DNA from 3 places in the Mucilaginibacter sp. P5_A4 genome. Region 1 is predicted to be linked to each of the others. Evidence: riboswitches for the same ligand, from Rfam matches in the RefSeq annotation. Region 1 holds a riboswitch; each other region holds the start of a gene.
What was found. Region 1 has a riboswitch for S-adenosylmethionine ahead of AC1DQW_RS03015 (TlpA family protein disulfide reductase). Riboswitches for the same ligand answer to the same signal wherever they lie in the genome.
Positions count from the first base shown of each region.

Region 2: it holds a riboswitch for S-adenosylmethionine, as region 1 does, so the genes downstream of both, metH (methionine synthase) here and AC1DQW_RS03015 (TlpA family protein disulfide reductase) in region 1, are expected to answer to the same signal.
Region 3: it holds a riboswitch for S-adenosylmethionine, as region 1 does, so the genes downstream of both, AC1DQW_RS25745 (O-acetylhomoserine aminocarboxypropyltransferase/cysteine synthase family protein) here and AC1DQW_RS03015 (TlpA family protein disulfide reductase) in region 1, are expected to answer to the same signal.

Region 1 covers NZ_JBFUKX010000003.1:27,412-33,681, reverse strand. Annotated here, with positions in the region: gene AC1DQW_RS03025 (SusC/RagA family TonB-linked outer membrane protein) at 1-256, opposite strand, end outside; gene AC1DQW_RS03020 (hypothetical protein) at 283-495, shown strand; gene AC1DQW_RS03015 (TlpA family protein disulfide reductase) at 627-1,196, opposite strand; SAM riboswitch class I at 1,314-1,425, opposite strand; gene AC1DQW_RS03010 (lipase maturation factor family protein) at 1,910-3,316, shown strand; gene AC1DQW_RS03005 (serine hydrolase) at 3,500-4,987, shown strand; gene AC1DQW_RS03000 (hypothetical protein) at 5,203-6,246, shown strand.
Region 2 covers NZ_JBFUKX010000001.1:180,762-187,031, forward strand. Annotated here, with positions in the region: gene metF (methylenetetrahydrofolate reductase [NAD(P)H]) at 275-1,231, opposite strand; gene metH (methionine synthase) at 1,364-5,053, opposite strand; SAM riboswitch class I at 5,213-5,323, opposite strand; gene AC1DQW_RS00780 (Bax inhibitor-1/YccA family protein) at 5,457-6,188, opposite strand.
Region 3 covers NZ_JBFUKX010000070.1:9,491-15,760, reverse strand. Annotated here, with positions in the region: gene AC1DQW_RS25760 (hypothetical protein) at 76-561, shown strand; gene AC1DQW_RS25755 (homoserine dehydrogenase) at 664-1,875, opposite strand; gene AC1DQW_RS25750 (homoserine O-acetyltransferase family protein) at 1,875-2,930, opposite strand; gene AC1DQW_RS25745 (O-acetylhomoserine aminocarboxypropyltransferase/cysteine synthase family protein) at 3,019-4,338, opposite strand; SAM riboswitch class I at 4,580-4,690, opposite strand; gene AC1DQW_RS25740 (trans-sulfuration enzyme family protein) at 4,871-5,989, opposite strand; gene AC1DQW_RS25735 (hypothetical protein) at 6,081-6,270, shown strand, end outside.

The DNA.
Region 1 (6,270 bases):
TTATCTCCTGTGTTGCAAAACCTATATAGGTAATCTTCAATACATCGTTAACATTGGCTGAGATGTTGAACTTGCCATCAGCATTGGTTTGAGCACCGGTTGTGCTACCCTTAACAGAGATATTAACGCCAGGCAATGGCAGGCCGTCTGACTTGGCGGTTACCACCCCGCTTATTTTAACAGATTGCGCCGCAACCGCTTGGATGAGAAAAAAGGGCAACAGAATTGCCAGTAAAAATTTGTAATTTTTTAACATGATGGTTAATGATTAATTAGTTTTTGTTGCCGGCACAGCAAAGCCAGTCAGCAGCGCTTTTTGGGCAAAACAATCCCCGCTGGATACTTTATAGTGCCGGTAAATTCATTATTGATTGTGTTGGTTATAAGCAAATGCTGCGAGCTGCAGCAGGCATGGGGCTAATAACCGTTGCCATTAAATTAACAGCAACAACGCATACACTGCATATACAGGTAAACAGAGGCGGAGGAAAATGATACCAATTTACTGGCAGGGGGTACGTTTTGGAAAGGTGTTCTTGTTGTTTTCATAACAATTTGATATATAGATGGTAACAGGGTCAGTTTAAATACAAAGTTAAAATCACTATTTAGCTTTAAGCCTTTATTTAGTTTACAGATGCAGTTTTATTGTTAACCAGCGCATCTACTGCTTTTAGCATTGATGCAAATTCCTGTGTGTCATACAAACGGGTGAGGTAAACAATCTTCCCATCTTTATCAATAACTACATTACGGGTTACCCCGCTTTTTTTATTGGCAAAACGCCCGAAAATATTAGCCCCCGGATCAAGCGCCAATGGGTAGCTGATCTTCATTTCCTGTTGAAAGTGCTGTACCTTTTCAAGGGGTTCATCGCGGTCTACCCCTATCAGGATCAGATTCTTGTCTTTGTAGGCTTGCCATACGTCCTTTTCAAGATGAGGCATTTCCTGCCTGCATACACTGCACCAGCTGGCAGTAAACTGCAGGATAACTACTTTGCCACGCAACGCTTTTAATGACGTTTTACTGCCATCGGCCAATACAAGCTCAAAATCGGCAGGGGCCTGGTCGCCAACTTTTACAATATAGCCACGGTCAACAGATGCACTATCGGCTGGTTTTGCCGTTTGTGCGCCGACAAACAGTGCGTTTATTAAAAACGAGCAGGTAATTAGTAGATGTTTAATATTCATAGTTGTAAATTTTAATGCCTATTTTATGCAGGCAGAAATTTTCAGAAATCTAATTAAACAGGAAATTTTGGAGAGAAAGGCATAACGACCAGCCATAAGCTGCGCAATAATTTGCGGATATTATCTTTTCCGCTTTTTACAGCGGACAGGAATTAGCACCTTTATAACAATGGGCTTACAGGTTGCTAAGACATCATCGGGCCTTTCCCTCAGTCTTTCTTGATAATTAAATTAAAGAACTTATTTCGCCTGCAAATGTAGAATATATTCTACTAAATACATAGACATTGTATAATTTAATTGTCATTTATTTTCAACACTGGCACCAGCTGACAGCACCTCCTTATTTTTGCTTCCCTGTAATACCTTATTACGCCCTTCGGGAGGCCACGCTATGCACCCACCACACTCCTTTTAGACTCCTTGCAACCACCTTTCGGACTCCGCGATAATTATTAGATTTTAGGATAAATTTTAACAAACTATATACTACTATTAATGTACTATTATTGAGGAATGTTGTACTATTATTAAGTAATGTGCAAAAAGCAACTAAGTAAATGGAAGTGGAACCGGGAAACAAAATGGACAGCGGATCCGGCGGCGTTTTTCGGATGCCGGGCGCCCCTCCCAGCTACTGGCTTACGCGCTTTGTCATCCTCCGGCTACTGGGGGTAGTGTATGCTGTTGCCTTCCTGGTGGCCATCAACCAGGTGGTACCTTTGATCGGTTCTCATGGACTTCTTCCCCTGGAGATTTACCTGAAGCAGGTGAGCGCTGCCCTGGGGTCGGCGGGGGCGGGGTTTGTACGGCTGCCGTCGCTCTTCTGGCTCTGGCATTCTGATGCCGCGCTTTTAACTGCCGCCTGGATCGGGTTTGTGCTTTCATGCGTAGTAGTGGCAGGCTACGCCAATGCGCCGCTGCTTGCTGTACTCTGGTTTCTGTACATGTCGTTTGTTCACCTGGGGCAGGATTGGTATGGGTACGGCTGGGAGATCCAGCTTAACGAAACCGGCTTTCTGGCTATCTTCCTCTGCCCGCTGCTCAGCCTGCGCCCGTTTCCACGGTATGCGCCTCCCCTGCCCATTATCATTTTATTCCGTTGGCTCACCTTCCGCATTATGCTGGGTTCGGGATTGATCAAATACCGGGGGGATGAAATATGGCGTAATGGCACTGCCCTCTACTACCATTTCGAAACACAACCTATTCCCGGCCCGCTGAGCCGGTGGTTTCATTTTCTGCCGCGGATAATGCTGAAGACCGGCATCTGGTTCAATTGGCTTGGCGAGCTGATAGCACCATGGTTCGTATTCGGGCCAAAGGTTGCGCGTCATATCGCGGGAACGGTGATCGTGTTATTCCAGGTTAGTATTATACTTAGCGGCAATCTTTCGTTTTTAAACTGGCTTACCATTATTCCGGCTTTGGCCTGTTTGGATGACAGCTTCTGGGCCAGGGTTCTTCCCGGCATACTGGTTCGTAAGGCGGAAGCTGCGGCCGGGGGCGCCGAAGAATCCAAACCTATGCTCACCACCTCATGGGTAGTTGCCGGCTTAATTGCCATCCTGAGCATCCAGCCTGCATTGAACCTGCTATCCCCGGGGCAGGTCATGAACTCCTCCTTCGACCAGCTGGACCTTGTAAATACCTATGGCGCATTCGGATCTGTAGGGCGGGAACGTTTGAACGTGGTATTTGAAGGAACGATGGACCAGGTACCCAACGACAAAGCCAACTGGAAACCTTACATCTACAAAGGCCTGCCGGTGCTGCTTAACAAGCCGTCGCCGCAAATAGCGCCCTACCAGTTACGTTTAGACTGGCAAATGTGGTTTGCCGCCATGTCGACCGCCGATCAATATCCGTGGACCTATAACCTGGTATGGAAGCTTCTTCATAACGATCCCGGTGCAATAAGTTTGTTTGCGGGCAACCCCTTCCCCACCGGGCCGCCGCGGTATATCCGGGCAGTGCTGTATCGTTATACATTCGCGAAGCCAGGCAATCCCCAGGGCCTTTGGTGGAATCGCGAACAGATCGGCCTATGGATTTCACCAACTTCAACAAATGATCCGCGCCTGGTGGAATATGTAAAAGGTATGGGATGGACGCCCTGAATTAATGGATAGAATGGCAGGCGTGCTTGTGAGCGGTGTTTCCAGGCTGACCGGAAAGCTCAAAATAATTTAAAAGCGAACTATGGGTGTTCGGTTTCATCACAAAGGTTTTTAATCCATCGATTACACTATACTGATTATTAGCTAATTAATATTTTGGCATAGATTTTACTGTAGCAGGGAATGAAGAAATTATTACTATTATTTACCCTGTTTATTTACACCGGTAACCTGGTAAGTGCTCAAAACATCGACTCTACGGTAAAACATGCTGCAAGCACTTTTATGGCAAGCGGAAAACGGGTTGGATTTTCTGTTGGAATCATTATAAACGGCCAAACTTATCGATACAATTTCGGCAACACCCAAAAAAATATAAACGATACCCCCACCGATCAAACAATTTACGAAATAGGATCAATTACCAAAACATTTACCAGCATATTACTGGCGCAGGCTGTAGTTGAAAAAAAGGTTAGTTTAAGCGATGATATCCGGAAATATCTTAAAGGAAACTATCCCAATCTGGAATATAATGGCAAACCCATCCAATTGCAGCATTTAGCTAATTTAACCTCGGGCCTTCCGGATAACCTTCCCGAAAAAATGCCTGCTTTTAAAACGATGAGTCCCGATTCACAAATTTTTGAGATTAAAAAAATTCATGATGCCTTTACACAAGCTCAATTTTTTACAGCGCTTCATGCAGTAAAGTTGACTAAAGAACCCGGATTAAACTCAGCACATTCTAACACAGCAGCCCAACTGTTAGGGTTTTTACTCGAAAATATCTATGGTACAAGCTATGATTCCCTCCTCATAAAATATATAACTGGGCCCTTAAAAATGGAAAGTACTTTTTTTACCGTACCAACAGTAAAACAAGCACTCTGTGCCAAGGGTTACAACGGAAACGGCATATTGATGCCTGAAATCCCGAGGGACGCGAGAAGTGCAGGGGGACTAAAATCATCCCTGACAGATATGATCGCGTATCTAAAGTATCAGCTTGAAGAGAAAAATGCCGTGGTAACTATGAGCCATAAACCCACCTGGGGAAACCCCGAAAGCGTTGCAGTTGGTTTAAACTGGTTCACAAAAGCAGGCTTTGACGGTAAAAGGGAAATATGGACATCGGGAGGCACGTTTGGCCATTCCTGTTTTATTGATCTCTACCCCGAAAGAAACTACGGTATCGTAATACTTACAAATGAGAGTGACAATCAGGCGCAAGATTTGATAGCTGATATGGCCCAAACAACTTATAATGAGGTTTATTTTAACGCAGCCCAGCGTTCGAGGGAAGGCTTTGGATTTTCTGCTGCTGCCAATACCCTGCTTGATACTTTAAACAAATATGGGTTTGAAAATGCAATTAAAGTAGCAGATGATTTAAAGAAACACGATCATTTGTTTAAATTGTCGGAGGGAGAAATGAATTCATTGGGTTATAAATTCCTAAACATGGGCCAACAAGAAAAGGCGCTGGAGGTATTTAAATTAAATGTAAGTCTTTACCCTGCAAGCTCAAATACCTATGATAGCCTGGCCGAAACCTATGAGCATATGGGAAACAAAGTTTTGGCTATTAAAAACTATAATCGGGCGCTTGAACTTGATCCTAAAAGCAGCAATGCCGTTGAGCATTTAAAGAAATTAGGAAAAGAATAATTAACTGCTCATTCCCGGTCAGCCGGAAAATACCGACCACAGCTTGAAATACCGACCACAGACTGAATAGATATTATTTTGACTGAAGGTACATTTGCTTTTCTTTTAAATAGTTATAATTTCATTTTGATTAAATAATATTTAATTATAGCATAAAAAGTAATTTTCTATGCATATCTTTATAAAAAATAATATTAAACTCTAAACCGTAAACAATGAACAAAACCTCTACTATTAGGGTGACGGCAGTGGCCGCCGCACTTCTCGTTACGTCCCTTTTTGCCTGTAAAAAAGAAAGCCGCAATCAAACGAACAAAATTAACAAGGTAGCAAGTCTTGACAAGGATGCCATCACTAAGAACATCAAAAGCTTCGCTACGTTTGTAAAAGCCAAGAAGCTTGAAAAAATTGGTAAACTTGGTATCAATGCTGTTGCTGCGCCAGACAACGAAAATTACGGGCAGGAATACATGACGGACTCGTATGGCACAGACGGTGCAGCCGCATACATTGCTCCGGCCACAGCGGTTCAAACAGCATATAATCCGGTGCCTCTTACAACAGCTGCCGACGTTGAAACTTTAGCTCCAACCGAGCTATCGCAAAAAGTAAATTCCGACCTAAACCAATATTTTGATATTAGTGGATTAATGACTGCCTCACAAGCATCCTCTGCTGTACAGGGAAGCGTCAACGATCTTTCTGCAAAACTCGAAACGCTTGCGACAAGCGAAGTCGGTGGTTACATTGATGGCACAAGCGATACCACTAATTTCAGTGAGGATGCTATCTTTGCTTCGGTGAAGGTTAAAACCGCTGCCGTTTTTAACGAATACATGTCGAATGTCGGCAACCAGGTGTTAATGACCCCGAGCGAGCAGATAGTCGTTCTGGCAGCAAGTTACAACGCCAGTCAACTCGTGGATGCAGTTGATTTCCGAAGTTCCGTATCGGCTGGTGGACAACTGGCAAGTCAATCGCTTAATAAGCTAAATGCTATACATGTTAATGGCTTTTTCAGCAAACTCGTAAAAATCGTGAAAGCGGTTGCCAAGGTTGTAGCCGCGGTTGTAGTAAGTGCTGTTGTGATTGTTGGTGCTGCTGTAGTAGGCGGTGTTGCCGGTCTGGTAATAACGGCACTCGGTGATTCAAATTCGAATGGTCAGAATACTTTCGCACAAATCGATGCGCTTGGCGGTGCATTATGGGGATATGACAAAATTGCTAAATCGAACCTTTGGAAATGGGCGCTTAGTTAGAAACTAATAATTTAATAAATTTGA
Region 2 (6,270 bases), on a different contig from region 1:
GTGTTTTTGATTGCTTGTTTCACCGGGTATATATTGCGTATTTCTACGCAAGCGAAACTGTATTAGTACGTTTTATATACCGAACGATCACAAGCTTATAAAAACAGTAGTAGCAACCTGTTTAAAAAGGCAGCTTTCACCATGGGTTCGTGCTTGATGACCAACAAAAAGTTGAAATCATTATAGAAACAGGAAAAGCATGTATGTTTAAACAAAAAACGATGCACTTATTTAAGAACATCGTTTTTTGTTTATACGGATATTTAAAAACCGATTAAAAAATCGCTTCAGCTATCCTTTTAGTCGGCCCGGCATTGCTCATAGTATAAAAGTGTAGTACGGGTACGCCAAAGGCCATCAGCTCGCGGCATTGGTTTATCATCCACTCCACGCCGATATCCTTTACATCCTTTTCAGACTTGCAGCCATTAACCGCATCGCACAAGTCTTCGGGCATATCAATATGGAAAGTTTTGGCCAGGTTAATCAGCTGCTTTGATGTGGTAACCGGTTTTAAGCCCGGAATAATAGGTACGGTAATGCCATTGGCCCGGCAATTATTTACAAAATCGAAATACTTCTGGTTATCAAAAAACATCTGGGTAACAATAAAATTGGCGCCCATATCCACCTTTTGTTTCAGGTATTTAAAGTCGGTTTTAAGGTTTGGTGCTTCAAAATGTTTTTCAGGATAACCGGCAATACCGATGCAGAAATTGGTTTTCAGGCTCGCATCATTATGCTCGTGGAGGTAAATACCATTGTTCATATTTACCACCTGTTGCAATAGATCAGTAGCGTAGTTGTGTCCGTTTGGAGTTGGCACAAAAGAGGCATCACCACGGCGGGCATCGCCACGAAGTACGAGTACATTCTCGATCCCTAAAAACTGTAGGTCGACTAAGCCATTCTCAGTTTCGTCCCTGGTAAAACCTCCACACAACAAATGCGGTACGGTATCAACCTTATATTTATTCATGATAGCTGCGCAAATAGCAATGGTGCCGGGGCGTTTGCGGTAGCTTAGTTTCTCCAGCAGGCCATTATCATGCTGCTTATATATATAATCCTCGCGCAGCGAAGTAACATCAATAAACGGCGGCTTAAATTCCATCAAAGGGTCGATGGCATCATAGATTCCTTGAATGCTTTGACCTTTTAGTGGCGGGATAAGTTCGAAAGAGAATAGTGTTTTGCCTTTTGCGTTAGCAATATGGTCCGTTATCTTCATTGTTAATTATGGTGCGGGTTTCTTATTATATCCGTCATTGCGAGGCACGAAGCAATCCCCGATTTGCAAGTCCGCTCTGTATAGTTGGGGATTGCTTCGTGCCTCGCAATGACGGTTTGTTGTGTGTTATTATCAATAATTTATATTTGGACCAAGCCAGCGTTCTACGGTTTCAATATCCATATTCTTGCGTACAGCATAATCTTCAATCTGATCCTTGCTTATCTTCCCCAAACCAAAATACCTTGCCTGCGGGTGCGCGAAGTAGAACCCGCTTACCGCCGCAGCCGGGGTCATGGCTAAGCTTTCAGTCAGGTACATTTTAGCATTATCTTCGGCCTTTAACAATTCAAATAAGGCAGTTTTCTCCGTATGATCCGGGCAGGCGGGATAGCCTGGTGCCGGGCGGATACCCTGGTATTCTTCCTTGATCAGTTCGTCGGCATTTAGTTGCTCGCCTTTGCTGTAACCCCAATATTCCTTGCGCACCAATTCATGCATTTTTTCAGCAAAGGCTTCGGCAAGGCGGTCTGCAAGTGCTTTGGCCATAATGCTGTTGTAATCATCATGGTCGGCCTCAAATTCTGCAACCAGTTCGTCGCAACCTATACCTGTAGTCACGGCAAATCCTCCAAAATAATCGGGCACACCGCTTTCTTTTGGTGCGATAAAATCCGACAGTGCATAGTAAGGGTCGCCTTTAACCTTTTCGGCCTGCTGACGAAGCGTATGGATGCGGGTTAATAAAGTAGTACGGCTTTCATCTGTATACAGTTCAATATCATCCCCAACACTATTGGCCGGCCAAAAACCAATCACACCATTGGCGTGTAATAGTTTCTGATCTACAATTTTCTTTAACAGCTCCTGTGCATCATCAAAAAGCTTTTTGGCTTCATCGCCCACAAACTTATCAGCAAATATTTTGGGGTAGCTGCCGCGTAGCTCCCAGGTATGGAAAAACGGTGTCCAATCAATATAGGGAACAAGCTCTTCCAGTGGGTACGATTCAAATACCTTAGTGCCGGTAAAGGTTGGCTTTGGCGCAACATCACCGTCAAGGCTGATCTGGAAACGGGCCTGCCTTGCCTGCCCGATAGTTACAAAACGCTTATCCGACTTTTTATTCAAATGCGCTTCGCGCGATTTGGCATATTCTTCCTTAATGTTCCGGATATAAGCATCTCTGCCCTCTCGATTCATCAGGCTGCTACAAACAGTAACGCTGCGTGATGCATCCAATACGTGGATGGCAGCACCGGAGTAATGAGGATCAACCTTAACTGCCGCATGGATGCGCGAGGTGGTAGCCCCGCCTATGATGAGCGGAATAGTAAAACCTTCACGTTCCATTTCCTTGGCAAAATGCACCATTTCATCCAATGAAGGGGTAATCAGGCCACTCAGGCCGATAATGTCTACGTTTTGTTTTTTTGCTTCCTCGATGATTCTTTGGGCCGGTACCATTACGCCCAGGTCAATTACTTCGAAGTTGTTACAGGCCAAAACTACGCCTACTATATTTTTACCAATATCGTGCACATCGCCTTTTACGGTGGCCATCAATATTTTACCGGCATTGGCACGGCTTCCGCTGGAGTCTTCTCCGGCATCAATAACCCTTTGTTTTTCAAGCTCGATAAATGGCAGCAGGTAAGCCACGGCCTTTTTCATTACCCGGGCTGATTTTACCACCTGTGGCAAAAACATTTTGCCGGCGCCAAACAAATCGCCTACTATGTTCATGCCATCCATCAATGGGCCCTCAATAACCTCCAAAGGTTTATCATAAGCCAGGCGCGCTTCTTCCACATCATGATCCAGGTATTCAATAATGCCTTTTACAAGTGCGTGCGATAAACGCTCCTGTACGGTTCCCTTGCGCCATTCTTCATCGCGCACTACCTCTTTACCTTTGCTTTTAATGGTATCGGCATACTCTACCAGGCGCTCGGTGGAATCATCTCTGCGATTAAGCAATACATCCTCTACCAGTTCGAGCAGGGTTTTATCTATTTCTTCATAAACTTCCAGCATCCCCGCATTCACAATTCCCATATCCATACCTGCTTTAATGGCATGGTACAGAAATGCCGAGTGCATTGCCTCCCGCACTACATTGTTTCCCCTAAACGAGAAGGAAATATTACTAACCCCACCGCTTACTTTGGCGTGTGGGAGGTTCTGTTTTATCCAACGCGTGGCTTCAATAAAATCAACCGCGTAGTTGTTGTGTTCTTCAAGGCCGGTAGCAACAGTTAATATATTAGGGTCGAAAATGATATCCTGCGGAGGGAAACCGACCACGTTAACCAATATATCATAGGAGCGTTTACAAATCTCGGTACGGCGCTGTAATGAATCGGCCTGGCCGGTTTCGTCAAAGGCCATCACTACTGTGGCAGCGCCATAGCTTAATATTTTGCGGGCATATTCAATAAACTTTTCTTCGCCTTCTTTTAGGGAGATAGAGTTTACAATACCCTTACCCTGGATGCATTTTAAGCCAGCTTCGATAACCGTCCATTTAGACGAATCTATCATGATAGGCAGTTTGGCAATATCAGGTTCGGAGGCCACCAGGTTCAGGAATTTTACCATTACCGCTTCCGAATCAATCATACCCTCATCCATATTGATATCTATCACCTGGGCACCGCCCTCCACCTGTTGCAGGGCAACAGCTAATGCGGCTTCATAATCCTCGGCTAAAATAAGTTTCGAGAACTTTGGCGACCCTGTGATATTGGTACGTTCGCCCACATTCACAAAAATACTTTCGGGCTTTATGGTAACGGCTTCTAAACCGCTCAGGCGCAAATCGGGTTCAACTTCAGGAATTCTTCTTGGCGGGTATTTTGCAGCCCGTTCGGCAATACACTTAATATGCTCCGGTGTAGTGCCGCAACAGCCCCCCACAATATTAACCAGCCCGGCTTTAATAAAATCATCAAGCTGATGCGCGGTTTCATGCGCGGTTTCGTCATACTGACCAAACTCATTTGGCAAGCCCGCGTTGGGATAGGCCGAAATAAATACGTCGGCTTTTTCAGAAAGCTCAGCCAGGTGCGGACGCATTTCTTTAGCACCCAAAGCGCAGTTTAATCCTACCGAAAGCAGGTTGGCATGGCGTATCGAGTTCCAGAAAGCTTCAACAGTTTGCCCTGATAAAGTACGACCTGATGCATCAGTAATAGTACCCGAGATCATGACCGGCAAATGCTTACCCGATTCATTCGCATAACGATCTATTGCAAACAGGGCAGCTTTGGCGTTAAGGGTATCAAATATGGTTTCAACCAGTAACAGGTCCGATCCTCCATCAACCAGGCCGCGAACCTGATCGTAATAGGCGTTAGCCAGGTCATCAAAAGTAACGGCACGGTAACCCGGGTCGTTAACATCGGGCGATAAAGACGCGGTACGGTTGGTTGGCCCAACAGCACCAGCAACAAAACGCGGTTTTGATGGATTTTTTTTAGTGTATTCGTTGGCTACTTCGCGGGCAAGGCGTGCGCCTTCGTAGCTCAGCTCATAAGCCAGTTCTTCCAGCTTATAATCGGCAAGCGAAATTATTTGTGTGCTAAAGGTATTGGTCTCGATGATATCTGCGCCGGCATCCAAATATTCGGCATGAATAGCTTTAATGATATCTGGGCGTGTAATGTTCAGCAGGTCATTATTTCCCTGAAGATCGCTGATATGATCTTTAAATCTTTCCCCACGAAAATCCCGCTCGGTAAGCTGGTACCGCTGTATCATGGTACCCATAGCCCCGTCAATTATAAGGATTCGTTTTTCTAATTCTTTTCTAATGTCCATTTTGGTATCAAGTAGCGAGTATCAAGTATCAAGTACGGGAAATTCCGGTGCTTGATTTTAAATTAGCCATAGCACAAAACAAAAATGTCTTGATACCTGATACTAACTACTTGATACTTAAAAAACTTATTTCGAAAAGTCGGGTGTTATATTGACTTTCGCTTATCTTTCCCAGGGCCGTATGGCTTGCTGAGTAGAATGTAGCACCTTGTGAAGCACAGGTTGCTAAGACATCGCAGGGTCTAATCCCTCCGTCTTTCTCCATAAGCAATGCAAAGGTGCATAATAAAGCGGTAAAATGCAATAGTGCATAACCCTTCAATCTGTATGGTGCGTAAATTTATGTGTACAAAAAAAGCCGCCATTGAAGGCAGCTTTTAATAATACATGTTTTGCGGGGTTATTATCTTCTTCTGCCAAATAAACGCAGTATCATCAGGAAAAGGTTGATAAAATCAAGATATAGCGTTAAGCCCCCTAAAAGCGCCATTTTGCCGGCCGAAGCATTGCCATACTCAAGGCCTGCACCAATGCGCTTTAGCTTTTGAACGTCATAAGCAGTTAAGCCTACAAAAACGGCTATACCAATGTAGCTAATAATGTATTCCAGTTGGGTGCTATGCATAAACATATTAAATAACGATGCAACGATAATGCCCACTAGCCCCATAATCATTATTGAACCGAAATTCGTAAGGTCCGTTTTAGTAGTATAACCAGCAACTGCCATAATGCCAAATACAACAGATGTGGTAATAAATACGCCGAGCACAGAACTTGCTGTATAAATTATAAGGATATAGCTTAAGCTAACGCCCATAATTGCCGAAAAAGCAATAAACAGTAATGCAGCTACACCGTAAGATAAGCGATTGAAGCCAAATGAAATAATTAGCACAAAAGCCAGCGGAGCAAACATTACAATAGTGCCTAAACCGGTATTGCGGCCTGTGGCCGGATCCCTGAGCATTTCATATAATGCCTGGTTATGAGAAAACATGAACGCGCAAAAGGCCGAAAGGCCTAAAGCCACAAACATCCATAAAAATACGTTGGCTATAAATTTACGGGATGCATCTTGCTCTGTTAATTGTATTACGTTTTTGTAAACGTATTCAGGATCTTTAGTTTCCATTTTTTATAAATAAATCTTATACGAATTTAGGAATAATAAGTGAATATATTGTGAAGGAAGGTTGCAGGTGGTTTGCAGCAGG
Region 3 (6,270 bases), on a different contig from region 1:
CTGCAATCAGCTATTCAATATGTGCCGTATTTGTTTATATTCGTTGCCATTATAAACCATATCATAAATTAAAAAATGAAGAAAGCTGATATTTATGAAATAACCATAAAAATCCTGGGTATTTACCTTTTGGTATCCAATTTATCTAAAGTGCCCGGCTTTTTTACATTTTTAAAAAGCTTCGGCGCTATTTCATCAGCCGATCATCCCGGGGAACAAATGAATTTGTTTTGGCTGAACATTGCAAACTTTGTGCTGATGCTGGCACTATCTCTTTTCTTAATTATTGGCACCCGGTTTATTACCCGTTTGGTAACCAATACAGCCGACAGCAAGGAAAATGTAAAACTGTTTGCCGATAGAAAAGTGATCTATGAAATAGCGCTGATCATCATCGGTGGGTTGCTTATTGTTAATGCCTTACCCGATTTGCTTTACCGTTTATACACTTTAGCAAACGTTAGCGATCAAAACTCGGCAATATCATCAGTAACAAAAATATTTATTGGTATTATGACTGTGGCTTATGGAAAACGGATTGCCGTTTTTTTTGCTAAATAGGGATACTAAAAGAAAAAATAGAAATAAAAAAGACTCCGATCCGGAGCCTTTTTTATTGTTTAAACAACAAAGAAAATTTGCATAAAAACTTCGCTTGTCTGTTTATGCCGATGCTAAGCTAACACCCGTTAGCTGACCGGCAAAGGCAACAAATGCCTTACTATCGGATATACGGATTTGATTATCTACCAGGTTTTGCAAATTCACTTTTCCTATAACAAACTTATAACTACCTGAATAATAGCGTTCCTGAATATGTATAAATTGCAATGCATCAACTAAACTCTCGTCATCATACCTTAAATAGATATCCAATTCAATATTATTAGTGAATTGTAGATCTGTTTTTTCCTTGGCTTTTTTATACTCATACTGATAGCTGTAACGCAGTGCCGCTATATCAGACAATACGGCCGAGCCGGTAGGGTGGCCGCCAGCTCCCTTACCAAAGAAGAATTGCTGATCGGCAAAAGCGGCCTGTACCGTTACACCGTTGTATTCATATTCTACATTGTATAAAAACTCGGTTTCATTTACAAATTTTGGTAATACAAACAGGGCTACATTTCGCTCATCCAGTTCCTTAGCTACAGGAACTAATTTGATCTTCAGGTTTTTTTCGCGGGCATATTGCAGATCCTGCGCTGCCAGGTTTTGAATCCCTAAATTGAAAACCTTGTGTGGTGGAATAACAACTCCGTAAGCATGTGCGGCGGCAATAACCAGCTTGTATTTGGCATCAAAACCACCAACATCACTTGTTGGATCGGTTTCGGCGAAGCCAAGGTCCTGCGCTTGTTTCAGGGCGCTGTCATAATCCAAACCTTCAATAAATCCTTTTGAAAGTATGTAGTTTGATGATCCGTTAAAAATACCGCTTATAGAGTGCAGTAATTCGTTGTCATAATACTCCTCCAGGTTACGGATGATGGGGATACTACCGCAAACCGCGCCTTCATATAGGAGGGAAGTTCCATATTTATGTTGAAGCTCTATTAATTCTTCCAAATGCAGCGCGATCATTTTTTTACTTGCCGATACTACATTTTTTCCGCTGCTTAAGGCTCTTGAAACAATTTCGAAAGCGGCTTCGGTATCGTTTATCAGCTCAACAATGGTGTTTATTTCCGGGTTGTCGAGCAATTCATTTTTATCAGTGGTAAAAAATTCTGCCGGTAAGGTGCGCTTTTTATGCGGGTCTTTAATAGCGAATTTTACTATTTCGATGTTTAAATTTTTAGTTTTGATGATATCATATAATCCCTGCCCAACTACTCCAAATCCAAATAATCCTATACTTAACTTTTTACTCATTACGCTGTACGTTGCAATTCTATAATTTTTCCTTTTACATCGGTTTTAAAAAACGATGTGATAATATTTGTCAATGCTTCTGTTTCAATTAAAAATCCATCATGGCCATAAAACGAATCCAGTTCGGCAAAGGCCGATTTTGGAATATGCCTGAACAGGTATTCCTGCTCCTCAATGGGAAATAACACATCTGATTTTATGCCGATAACCAGGGTACGCGCTTTGATAAGGCTTAGCGCCTTTTCTACACCATTACGGCCACGGCCCACATTATGCGAATCCATAACTTTGGTTAAATACCAGTAGCTATGCGCATTAAAGCGGTTTACTAACTTTTGGCCTTGATAAGCCTGGTAGGTAGATGCCTTAAAATCATCTGTTTTGGCATCTGTTTCTTCCTGTTGAGTTATGCCATATGTTTTATAAGTACGATAGGAGAGCAGGGCAATGCTGCGCGCGGCTTTCAAACCATTGAGGCCACCATCAACAGTGTTATTATGAAAAGTAGGATCGGCACTTAATGCCAAACGCTGTGATTCGTTAAATGCTACTCCCCACGGAGAATGGCGGGCATTGGTAGCTATCAGTATCAAATTTTTAATCCGCTCGGGCTCAATAATTCCCCATTCAATAGCTTGCTGGCCGCCTAATGAGCCACCGATAAGGATATGAATATTACCTATCCCAAGATGATCTGCCAAAAGTTGATGTGCTTTTATAATATCCCTGATAGTAAACTGCGGAAAAGCCTGTAAATAAGGCTGTCCGTTTGCCGGGTTAATACTTAAAGGGTTGGTTGTGCCATAAGGCGAACCCAGGATATTGGCACATACTATAAAATGCTCTTCGGCATTAAATTTATTACCTGTGCCTACAAAACCTTTCCACCAATCATAAACATCCGAATTAGCGGTTAGGGCATGGCATACCCATACCACATTATCTTTTGCTTTGTTAAGCCTGCCATAAGTATGAAAGCCTATCTCCAGGTCATGTAATTCCTCACCGGATTCAAGGCCGAATGGTTGAGTGTACTTAAATATTTCTGTGTTCATTCTTTTGTCTTGTTATCGCGGGTGCAGCTGATTTTATTGTCAGCCGCAGCCCGTAACAACTTTACTATATCACTTAAAAAAAACTATACTATACTAATTGGGCCGATGCCCTTTTTATTTTGGCAAATGCCTGTTCAAAATCTGCTTTAATATCATCAATATGCTCAATCCCCACCGCAACGCGTAACGAATTAGGCCTCACACCTGCCGATAACTGTTCCTCATCAGAAAGCTGCTGATGCGTAGTTGCAGATGGCTGAATGATCAATGTTTTTGCGTCGCCAACATTAGCTAAATGACTTACCAGTTTAAGATTATCAATTAGTTTACCGGCATCTTCTTTATCGCCGTCTATCTCAAAGGATAACACCGCTCCAAAACCATTTTTAAGGTATTTTTTAGCCAGTTCATGATAGGGTGATGATTCCAGTCCCGGATAGTTAACTGTTGCTACCTGTGGATGCTGGTCGAGCCATTTGGCAAGCTCCAGTGTGTTATCTACATGGCGCTGTACACGCAATGAAAGGGTTTCTAATCCCTGGATGTTCAACCATGAATTAAATGGTGATTGCGAAGGGCCAAAATCTCTAAGGCCTTCCACACGGGCACGTATTATAAACTGAATGTTACCAAACGGGCCGCCAATGCCAAATACATCGGCAAATACCAAGCCGTGGTAACCTTCAGACGGCTCTGTAAACTGCGGAAACTTGCCATTGGCCCAGTTATAAGTACCGCCATCAACTATTGCACCGCCAATGCTGGTTCCATGACCACCTATCCATTTGGTTGTTGATTGTACCACCACACTTGCACCATGCTCCAACGGGCGAAACAGATAGCCGCCTGCTCCAAAAGTATTATCAACTATCAGGGGCAGATCGTGCTTTTTAGCCAGAGCGCCTAACTTATCAAAATCGGCAATGGTAAAGCCTGGGTTACCTATGGTTTCCAGGAAAATGGCTTTGGTTTTGCCGTCAATGAGGGCTTCAATACTTTCGGCGGTATCATCTTTGGCAAAACGCGCCTCGATGCCTAAGCGCTTAAAGGCTACCTTAAACTGGTTATAAGTACCGCCATATAAAAATGGTGAGGTAACAAAGTTGTCGCCAACCTGTAATATGTTATTTAATGCAATGAATTGTGCTGCCTGGCCCGATGCCGTAGCTAATCCTGCAACACCACCCTCTAAAGCCGCTATACGTTTTTCAAAAACATCGGTAGTGGGGTTCATTAATCGGGTATAAATATTGCCAAACTCCTTTAAGGCGAAGAGGTTTGCACCATGCTCGGCACTTTTAAATACGTAAGATGTGGTTTGGTAAAGCGGCACGGCGCGCGCACCTGTAGTTGGGTCAACTTCCTGGCCGGCGTGTAGTTGTAAGGTTTCGAATTTTAAGGCAGACATAGTTTTAAGTTTTTGAAGGTTATAATTAAATTTTTGATGTTTGAATGGTTAGCAAGCTGATAAATTGTTTACCAGTTTTACAACACGTATATTTTCAGGGATTGAAAAAAGGAACGTATTAAAGCATCAACAGCAGCAACACATACAAATACCGCTATTTAAGCTAATACGTTGTATGTTACCGTTTTGGGTATTAAAAATGTTGCTTGTAGTAATTTTAATTAAACTTTTCATGGTTATAAATTTATATTCCCCGGTGTTATTTGCCGGGACAGGAATTGGCACCTTCTTCAAAATTGAAGGGTTGCCAGCGGGTCATTGAGCCTGATCTCTCGCCGCTTCTTTATAAATCAATACCCGAACTATGCGGAGAATTGATCGACTATAGTGGTATCGCTACCAAATAATGGTCCAAAGATAAGCGGATATTTATTTAAATACCAAATTAAATTTTTATTTAGATTATAGACTGTTGGACAAAGGAGCAAGGACCCATGGCATTTCTGTCCTTGCTCCTTCATCTTTTCATCTTTTATCCATTCAAAGCCTGCTCCAAATCGGCCACCAAATCATCAATATGTTCCAGCCCAACCGATACCCGTAATAAGTTAAACGGTGTTTTAGTGTCGGGGCCTTCCATGGTTGCACGATGCTCTATCAAACTTTCCACACCGCCAAGGCTGGTTGCCCTGGTAAATATTTTTAGCTTGTTGATGATATTGTGGGTATCGTTCTCATCGCCCTTAATTATAAAGGATAGCATTCCGCCAAAGGCAAGCATTTGGTCTTTAGCAATTTCATGCTGCGGATGTGATGTTAAACCGGGATATAAAACCTTTTCTACTTTGGGATGGTACTCTAAAAATTCAGCTAATAACTGCGCATTGTTTACATGTGCTTTAACACGGTATGGCAGGGTTTTAATGCTGCGCGCCAGCCAAAAGCAATCGGTTGGAGAGGGGATAGCGCCACCCATTTCCTGCACCTGGCGTATTTTTGCCCACCAATCGCTTTTTTCGGCGGTAATTAACGCTCCGCCCATCAGGTCGCTATGCCCGCCAAAATATTTTGTGGCCGAGTGCATTACCATATCGGCACCTAAGGCTAATGGCTGCTGGCATATCGGTGTTGCGAATGTATTGTCAACAACAACTTTAAGGTTTTTTGCTTTCGCGATAGCTGCCACCTTTTTAATATCAGTAATTTTAAGCAGCGGATTTGACGGTGTTTCTATCCAGATCAGGCCGGTTTCGGGCTTAATGTGCTGTAATAATAGTTCATCATCGTTAACATCAATAAAATCGAAAGTTAATATACCGGCAAACAGGTTTTTAAGCTGGTTGCGCAGGCCGTGATACATATCATCGGGACAAATAATATGGGTACCCGGTTTAAGTGATTGAAATACGGCCATACCAGCGGCATTGCCCGATGAAAATGAAGCAGCATCAACACCACCTTCTAATTGGGTTATCACATTCTCCAGTAACGAACGATTTGGGTTTGATGACCGGCTATAGATATGCCCTCCCGGAAAGTCGCCATCCATACCACGCTCAAACGTGGTTGACATAACAATAGGCTGTATCACAGCTCTTGATGATCCGTCAATATGGTTACCCGCGTGTATGGCTATAGTTTCAGTTTTCATTTTGTATATGTTATAAACCAAAGTAAATAAGATTATTTGTGATTTGCTGTAGCGATAGGCGTAAATATCACGTAATTATTAAAAAACACCTATGAAAAACCTGTACCTGCTTACCATTATCATCGTACTATCAGCCTCAGGCTGCCAAAAAGAAAACATTGCCAAACAAAGCGAATATGATACCAGCTATAAAGCGTGGTTAAGCTTTAAAAGCAACGCAAAAAACTCCTATTGGTACACAACAAGTTTTGGCTCGTGGACAGGTTTTGGTGTTACCATCA